DNA from 2 places in the Kitasatospora sp. NPDC051170 genome. Region 1 is predicted to be linked to the other one. Evidence: riboswitches for the same ligand, from Rfam matches in the RefSeq annotation. Region 1 holds a riboswitch; the other holds the start of a gene.
What was found. Region 1 has a riboswitch for S-adenosylmethionine ahead of ACIBCA_RS23760 (aminotransferase class V-fold PLP-dependent enzyme). Riboswitches for the same ligand answer to the same signal wherever they lie in the genome.

Region 1 (4,403 bases):
CGTCAGTCGCCAATGCTCCGCAGTGGCTCCCTCCTCGGCGCCGCCGATGCACGCACCCCAACGACGCCCGCTGATCCGACGTGAGCCGAAAGACACGCCCCAGTCCCATGGCGCTCACGGCCCCCGACCACACCGGTGCCGCGGCCGGCCGCCCGGCCGTGCCCGTCCCGGCGGTCAGTTACGCCCTGATCGCGCTCAACACCCTGGTGTTCCTGATCGGCCCGGCGGCCGGGCTCAACCCGCTGTACGGCACCGGCCAGGCCCGGGTCTGCGCCGAGCAGCGCTACGAGCAGCGCTGGGGCGCCGTCCCGGCGGAGCTGCTGGCGGGCCGGCCGCTGAGCTCCGCCCAGCTCGCCGAGGCCCCCGACCCCGTGCCCGGCTGCCCGGCCTCGCCGACCCCGGGCAAGCATGCGGCGCTGTCGGTGCTCACCGGGCTCTTCCTCCACGCGGGCTGGCTGCACCTGCTGGGCAACCTGCTCTTCCTGCACGTGTTCGGCCCGACCGTCGAACAGCGCCTCGGCCGCGCCCGGTTCGCCCTCTTCTACCTGGCCGCCGGCAGCCTGGCCACGTACGGCTTCGCGCTCGCCGAGGCGCACTCGCCCGACTCCACCCGCGTCCTGATCGGCGCCTCGGGCGCGATCTCCGCCGTGCTCGGCGCCTACCTGCGCCTGCACCCCCGGGCCCGGGTGACGACGCTCGTGCCGCTGCTGCTGTTCCTGCCGCTGCGGTTCCCGGCCTGGCTGGTGCTCGGCCTCTGGTTCACCCTCCAGTGGTGGTCGGTGCACTCGGCCGGGCCGGGGGTGGCGTACCTGGTCCACGTCATCGGCTTCTCGGCGGGCTTCCTCTACGCCTGCACCGTCGTCGGCCACCCCCCGCGACGCCCCGGCTGACGCCCGATACGCTGGCGGCACCTCACGAAGGAGCCGAACAGTGATCACCGCCATCGTCCTGATCAAGACCAGCGTCGACCGCATCCCGGAGATCGCCGAGGCCATCGCCGCCCTCGAAGGCGTCAGCGAGGTGTACTCCGTGACGGGTGGCTACGACCTGGTGGCGATGGTCCGCGTCCGCCGGCACGACGACCTGGCCGACGTCATCCCCGGCCGGCTCAACAAGGTCCCGGGCGTGGCGCACACCGAGACCCAGATCGCCTTCCGCACCTACTCCCAGCACGACCTGGACGCGGCCTTCGCCCTGGGCCTGGACGAGTAGCGGTAGTAAGAGGTCTCAGCCGCGACGGGTGTCGGCGACGCAACGCCCGCCCTCGTTGCGGTAGTTCCAGGCCGCGCCGTCCGTGACCAGCTCGCGGACGGCGGTCAGGAACCGCTCGACGTGCTCGTCCGGAGTCCCCGCCCCGAAGCTCACCCGGATCGCGTTGAGGCTGCGCTCGCCCGGCAGCGAGGGCTCCGGTGCCCCGCACTCGGAGGGCGCCACGTCCTCGTCCCCGAGGAGGGTGCGCACCAGCGGGTGGGCGCAGAACAGCCCGTCGCGCACCCCGATGCCGTACTCGGCGGACAGCGCGGCCGAGAAGTGCGAGCTGTTCCAGCCCTGGACCACGAAGGACAGCACGCCCACCCGGGCCGAGCCCTCACCGAACAGGTTCAGCACCCGCACCTGCGGGATCTCCGCCAGCCCGTCCGTCAGCCGCTCCACCAGCTGCCGCTCGCGGGCCTCCAGCGCGTCAAAGCCGGCCTCGGTCAGCGCCCGGCAGGCCGAGGCGATGGCGTAGGCGCCGATGACGTTCGGCGAGCCGGCCTCGTGCCGCGCCGGGCCGGTGTGCCACTGGACGGCCACCGAGCCGTCCACCTCCCGGGCCACCGTCCGGGTCGCGCCGCCGCCGGCCAGGTACGGCTCGGCCGCGTCCAGCCAGTCCGCCCGGCCGGCCAGCACGCCGGCGCCGAACGGCGCGTAGATCTTGTGGCCGGAGAAGGCGATCCAGTCCACGTCCAGCTCGCTCACCGACACCCGGTGGTGCGGGGCCAGCTGCGCGGCGTCCAGCACGACCCGGGCGCCGTGCCGGTGCGCGGTCCCGGTCAGCTCGGCGACCGGCCACAGCTCGCCGGTGACGTTGGAGGCGCCGGTGACGCAGAGCAGCTTGGGGCCCTCGGGGGCCTCGGCGAGCGCGGCGTCCAGCGCGGCCACCGCCTCGGCGCGGGAGCGCGGCGCCCGCAGGTAGCTGACGTCCAGTCCGGCGTGCGCCCACGGCAGCAGTGAGGCGTGGTGCTCGGTCTCGAAGGCGAACACCCGGGTGCCGGCGGGCAGGGCCGAGGCCAGCAGGTTGAGGGAGTCGGTGGTGGCGCGGGTGAAGACCACCTGGTCGCCCTCGCGCAGGCCGAGGAACTCGGCGACGGTGCGCCGGCTCTGCTCGAACAGGTCGGTGGACAGCTGCGAGAGGTACCCGGCGCCGCGGTGCACGCTGCCGTAGTACGGCGCGTACGCGGCGACGTCGTCCCACACCCGCTGGAGCGCCGGGGAGCTGGCCGCGTAGTCCAGCGCCGCGTAGCCGACCTTCTCACCGCTGGCGAGCGGGACCTGGACGTCGGCGCCGAGGACGGCGAGGGGGGCGCAGATTTCGGTGGCAATCGACATGAGGATGCACTCCTTCTACGGGTGAGGGACCCCGGGAGTGCTAGTCGTCCGGTGTCCGCGCTTGCCGCACGGACGATGCGCCGTACGACCCGGTCCTCACCCAGGGCACCCCGCCACGGACGGAGGGTTGCCGGACAGCAAGCTGGGGCTTGACGCTGTCACTCATGACCTGGCGAAGACTCTAGGTCGCGTACGTCGAGTGGTCAAACGAAGGTCCACCATCCGGACACACCGGGGGCCCGTGCCGGCGCACCGGCACGGGCCCCCAACTCCCCTCTCAGATCCGGGTGGTGGCCGCCGACCAGCGGCGCAGCTTCTCCTCCGCCGCGCCCGAGTCGATCGCCTCCGCGGCCCGCGCCATGCCCGCCGCCAGCTGTTCGGTGAGCGGCGCCTCGCCCAGGTCGAGCGCCACCAGCGCCGAGGCGGTGTTCAGCAGGACGGCGTCCCGCACCGGCCCGCGCTCCCCGGCGAGCAGCCGGCGCGCGACCTCGGCGTTGAACGACGGGTCCCCGCCGCGCAGTGCCTCGATGCCGACCAGCTCGATGCCCAGGTCCCGGGGGTCGAGGGTCATCTCGGTGACGCCGCCGTCGCGCACGATCCACACCCGCGAGGTGGTGCTGATGGTCAGCTCGTCCAGGCCGTCGTCGCCGCGGAAGACCAGCGCGGTGGAGCCGCGCCGGGCGAGCACCCCGGCGATCAGCCCGGAGAGCCGGGTGTCGAAGCAGCCGATGGCGTGCGCGGTGACCTTCGCCGGGTTGGTCAGCGGGCCGAGGATGTTGAAGGAGGTCGGCACCCCCAGCCCGCTGCGGGCGGGGGCGGCGTGCCGCATCGAGGGGTGGAACCTGGCCGCGAAGGCGAAGGTGAGCCCGACCTCCTCGGCCACCTCGGCCACCCGGCGGGAGGAGAGGTCGAGCCTGACCCCGAGCTTCTCCAGCACGTCCGAGGACCCGCTCGCCGAGGAGGCGGACCGGTTGCCGTGCTTGACCACCTTCGCGCCCGCGGCGGCCGCGACGATCGCGGACATGGTGGAGATGTTGACGGTCTTCGCCCGGTCCCCGCCGGTGCCGACGATGTCCACCGCCGGCCCGGGGATCTCCAGCGGCTCGGCGTGCGCGTACATCGCGTCGACCAGACCGGTGATCTCGTCGACGGTCTCGCCCTTGGCCCGCAGCGCGACCATGAAGCCGGCCACCTGGACCGGGGTGGCCTCGCCGCTCATGATCCGGTCCATCGCCCACGCGGTGGCCGAGCGGTCGAGGTCCTCCCCGTTCAGCAGCGCCGACAGGAGGTCCGGCCAGGTGCGGACCACCTGCGCGGGGTCGCTACCGCCGTTCGCAGGGTTCACGTTCACCATGGCTGACTCCAACTGTCATCGGTTCCCCCTCCGCGGGGGACGTCCGTTCGGTTGAAGTCAGCCTATCGAGCGGCGGGTCGCCCGCGACGGTGTCTTCTCCAGTACTGAGACGGCTCTGGAAACAGGGCTGGCGCCGGGGCGCGCTCAGCGCGCGGCCGGGGTCCTCTTCGCCACCCGGGCCCGCAGCAGCACGGAGGCCGCCTCGGCCAGCGCCACCGGGTCCACCGGGCGGGAGATCGCCGCGTCGGCCCGGCTCCAGGCGGCCAGCCAGGAGTCCTGCGGCCGGCCGATCAGCACCAGCACCGGCGGGCAGCCGTAGATCTCGTCCTTCAGCTGCCGCGCGAGCCCCAGCCCGCCGGCCGGCACGGCCTCGCCGTCCAGCACGCAGAGGTCCACCCCGCCCTTCTCCAGCGCCTTGAGCACCGCGGGGGTGGTCGCGCACTCCAGGTAGGAGATCTCC
Region 2 (4,403 bases), on a different contig from region 1:
GGTGGCGAACTCGGCGTTGATCTCGGCGGCCAGGGTCTCGACGGCGGCGGTGTAGTCGCGGTACTCGGCGAGGTCGGTGCGCGAGGGGTACGCGAAGGCGAGGTGGACCACCCGGTCCTGCCAATCGGGGCGGGTGCGGAGCAGGTGCCGGTAGGCCAGGAGGCCGCGGACGATGTTCTTGCTCAGCTCGGTGCGGTCGACGCGGACGATCGTGCGGCGCTCGCCGACGGCCTCGCGCAGGGCCGCGAGGCGTTCGTCGACGTCGGGGCGGTGGGCGCGTTCGCGGAGGAAGTCGGCGTCGGCGCCGAGGGCGTGGACGCCGAGCCGGGTGGTGCGGCCGTCGTGCGTGACGGTGAGGGCCTCGTGGTCGACGGTGGCGCCGAGGACGGATTCGCAGCAGGCGGCGAAGGCGCGGGCCCAGCGTTCGGTGAGGAAGCCGGCGCGGTCGGCGCCGAGGATGCCGGTGAGGACGGCCGCGGCGACGTCGTCGGGGAGCAGCCGGTAGTACTCGGGCGGGGCCCAGGGGGTGTGGGAGAAGTGGCCGATGCGCAGGTCGGGGCGGGCGGCGCGCAGGAGGGCCGGGGTCAGGGAGAGGTGGTAGTCCTGCACGAGGACGGCGGCCCCGGGGGCGGCTTCGGCGGCGAGGGCTTCGGCGAAGGCCGTGTTGTAGGTGGTGTAGTCGGCCCACTGGGTGCGGAAGCCGGCGTCGAAGGCGGGGGCGGTGGGGGTCGCGTACAGCAGGTGGTGGACGAACCAGAGGGTGGAGTTGGCGACGCCGTTGTAGGCGTGGGCGAAGGTCTCGGGGTCGAGGTCGAGCATCCGGACGGCCTGGCCGCCGACGTCGTGGCCGGCGAGGTCGAGGCGGCCGTGGGGGGCTTCCCGGGCGGCCCGGCGGTCGGCGTCGTTCAGGGCCGCGCAGACCCAGACGGCGTTGGGGTCGTCGATGGCGGAGAGGCCGGAGACCAGGCCGCCGCCGCCTCTGCGGAGGGTCAGGGTGCCGTCGTCCGCGGTGCCGAAGGACACCGGGCCCCGATTGGAGGCCACCAGGACGGGGGCGGTGCCGGTCGCGCTCGAACGTTCGGTCGTGAGATCGCCCATGGTTGGCATCTTGCCGGGGGGTGGGGGTGGCAAACCCCTCAGTGGCGGGTCGCGTATTCCGGGACGGTGTGCATCGGGGGGCGTTCGAGGGCGGTGACGGGGAGGGTGTGGGCGGTGAACTCCCGTGTTTCGGGCGAGCGGGTGAACTGGGTGAGGAGGGGGCGGACGAGGTCGGCGCCGGCCTTGAGGCGGTGGGTGCGGTCGAGGCGTTCGAGGGCGGTGCGGTAGATGGTGGCGGCCATCCGGCCGAGGGCCTGGCCGTCCTGGTGGCGGTGGTGGCGGACGCCGACGTCGACCTGGGCGAGGGCGTCGAGGCCGACGGTTTCGAGGGCGTCGACGAGGAGGCCGAGCTCGACGCCGTAGCCGGTGGGGAAGGGCAGGCGTTCGAGGAGGGAGCGGCGGGCCGCGTACTCGCCGCCCAGGGGCTGGACGAAACCGGCGAGTTCTGGCCAGTGGAGGTTGAGGAGCGGGCGGGCGACGAGTTCGGTGACGCGGCCGCCGCCGGCGGGGACGATCGCGCCCGACTCCGTCTCCAGGGGGCGGTCGTACATGGCCTTGACCAGCTGGATGTCGGGCTCGGTGAGCAGCGGGCCGAGGATGCCGGAGACGAAGGCGGGGTCGAACTCGCGCAGGTCGGCGTCGATGAAGCAGACGAGGTCGCCGTGGGTGACGAGCAGGGAGCGCCAGAGGACCTCGCCCTTGCCGGGGACGGCGGGCAGGCGCGGGAGGATGGCGTCGCGGTGTTCGACGCGGGCGCCGGCCTCGGCGGCCGCGGCGGCGGTGGCGTCGGTGGAGCCGGAGTCGACGACGACGAGTTCGTCGACGAGGGGGAGGCGTTCCATCAGTTCGCGGCGGATGGTGCGGACGATGTCCCCGACGGTCGCCTCCTCGTCGAGGGCGGGCAGGACGACGCTGACGGTGTGGCCCGTGCGCTCCTTGGCGCGCAGGAGGTCCTGGGCCGGCCGGTCCGCCGCGGCCCAGGAGCGCCGGCGTAGCCAGGACGCCGCCTGCGGGAGGAGCTCGGGGGTCGGTTCGGCGGGCACGGGGTTCTCCTCGACGGGGTCGGGCGGGCTTGGTCGAGACGTGTCATCTCGCGTGGCGGACAGCCCGATTCGGGTTTGACGCCTTCGGATACAGTCTTCGTACGGCGGTCGGACCTTGGCACACTGGGGTAACCGCCCGAGCACCACCACAATTTCACAAGCTCATCCAGAGGGACTGAGGGAACGGCCCGTTGACGTCCCGGCAACCTTCTCGCTCGGCTGTCTTCGACAGGCCCCGGCGGGACAGGTGCCAATTCCGGCCTGTGGCGCGACCGCGCCGCGGGGAAGATGAGGAGAGAGGCTCCGCCATCATGGCCATCGACGTTGCCGCACCTACCCCCAGCCTCCGGCCGGAGGTACCCCCGACCGTGGACCTCGGCCCCGCCGCCGCCCTGTCCTGTCGGGAGTGCGGAACCCGCTTCCCGCTCGGCCCCAGCTTCGCCTGCCTGGAGTGCTTCGGGCCGCTGGAGATCGCGTACGAGTTCGGCAGCGAGGGCGCCGAGGAGCTGCGCAAGCGGATCGAGGCCGGGCCCGCGTCCATCTGGCGCTACGCGCCGCTGCTGCCGGTGCCGGCCGACGTCGCCTCCAAGCCGAACCTGAACCCGGGGTGGACCCCGCTGGTGAAGGCGGACAACCTGGGCCGCGAGCTCGGGTTCACCGCGCAGCTGCACGTCAAGGACGACTCCGGCAACCCGACGCACTCGTTCAAGGACCGCGTGGTCGCCTGCGCGATCGAGGCGGCGCGGGCCTTCGGGTACACCACGCTGTCCTGCTCCTCGACCGGCAACCTGGCCGGTGCGGTGGGCGCGGCGGCGGCCCGGGCGGGCTTCCGGTCCTGCGTGTTCATCCCGCACGACCTGGAGCAGGGCAAGGTCGTGATGGCCGGGGTGTACGGCGGCGAGCTCGTCGGCATCGAGGGCAACTACGACGACGTGAACCGCTTCTGCTCGGAGCTCATCGGGGACCCGGCCGGCGAGGGCTGGGGCTTCGTGAACGTCAACCTGCGGCCGTACTACGGCGAGGGGTCCAAGACGCTGGCGTACGAGATCTGCGAGCAGCTCGGCTGGCGGCTGCCGGAGCAGATCGTCATCCCGGTCGCCTCGGGCTCGCAGCTGACGAAGATCGACAAGGGGCTGCAGGAGCTGATCAAGCTCGGCCTCGTGGAGGACCGGCCGTACCGGATCTTCGGTGCGCAGGCCGAGGGCTGCTCCCCGGTGTCCACGGCGTTCAAGGACGGCCGTGACGTGATCCGGCCGGTCAAGCCGGACACCATCGCCAAGTCGCTGGCCATCGGCAACCCGGCGGACGGCCCGTACGTGCTGGACATCGCCCGCCGCACCGGCGGCGCCGTCGAGGACGTGACGGACGCGGAGGTCGTGGAGGCGATCCGGCTGCTGGCCCGTACGGAGGGGATCTTCGCCGAGACCGCGGGCGGCGTGACCGTCGGCGTGCTCAAGAAGTTGGTCGAGACCGGGCAGCTGGACCCGGCCAAGGAGACCGTCGCGATCAACACCGGCGACGGCCTCAAGACGCTGGACGCCGTCTCCGACGCCGGGATGACCGCCGTCATCCGCCCCACCCTGGCGTCCTTCCGCGACGCCGGCCTCGCGTCCGCCTGAACCACCCGATAGGAGAGCCATGAGCGCGAACGTCCGCATCCCCACCATCCTGCGCACCTACACCGGCGGCGCCGCCGAGGTGAGCGCCGAGGGCGCCACCCTGGGCGAGGTCGTCGCCGACCTGGAGAAGAACCACCCGGGCATCGCGGCCCGCATCCTGGACGACACCGGCAAGCTGCGCCGTTTCGTGAACGTGTACGTGAACGACGACGACGTGCGTTTCGCCGAGGGACTGGCGACCGGGATCAAGGACGGCGCGAGCGTCTCGATCATTCCGGCGGTCGCCGGAGGCTGCTGACCCGCAAGGGTCCGGCAAGGGCTCGGCAAGGGCTTGAAACGGCCGTTCACGCGTGCGGAATTCGATTCTCCGCATGTGTGGACGGCCCTTGCATTTCGGCGGGAATATTTCCTGGTCGAGTGGGAGTAGAGTGTGGCTCGGTTGGGAACGAGGTTCCTTTTCCGATTCGCCGGACGGGGTCCGGCCGCTGAGACCGGCCCGGGGCAGGGGCCGTGAAACATGTCAGGCAGATGTCAGAATTCCGGTGGCGGATTGGGGTAATTCGTCCGCTGTGTCCGGGCTGAAATGCCGATTTCCTCCAGGTTCGCTCGGGATTGTCCCTTGACGCTGCGTCGGAATTCCCGG

Region 2: linked by a shared signal. The riboswitch ahead of thrC (threonine synthase) and the one ahead of ACIBCA_RS23760 (aminotransferase class V-fold PLP-dependent enzyme) in region 1 are both predicted to bind S-adenosylmethionine.

Annotation. Positions count from the first base shown of each region.
Region 1 is NZ_JBITFA010000011.1:251,097-255,499, forward strand. It holds gene ACIBCA_RS23750 (rhomboid family intramembrane serine protease) at 108-890, shown strand; gene ACIBCA_RS23755 (Lrp/AsnC family transcriptional regulator) at 931-1,212, shown strand; gene ACIBCA_RS23760 (aminotransferase class V-fold PLP-dependent enzyme) at 1,228-2,589, opposite strand; SAM riboswitch class IV at 2,642-2,759, opposite strand; gene trpD (anthranilate phosphoribosyltransferase) at 2,867-3,943, opposite strand; gene ACIBCA_RS23770 (hypothetical protein) at 4,088-4,403, opposite strand, start outside.
Region 2 is NZ_JBITFA010000013.1:192,790-197,192, reverse strand. It holds gene ACIBCA_RS26330 (trehalose-6-phosphate synthase) at 1-1,098, opposite strand, end outside; gene ACIBCA_RS26325 (glucosyl-3-phosphoglycerate synthase) at 1,137-2,141, opposite strand; SAM riboswitch class I at 2,301-2,436, shown strand; gene thrC (threonine synthase) at 2,453-3,760, shown strand; gene ACIBCA_RS26315 (ubiquitin-like small modifier protein 1) at 3,780-4,058, shown strand.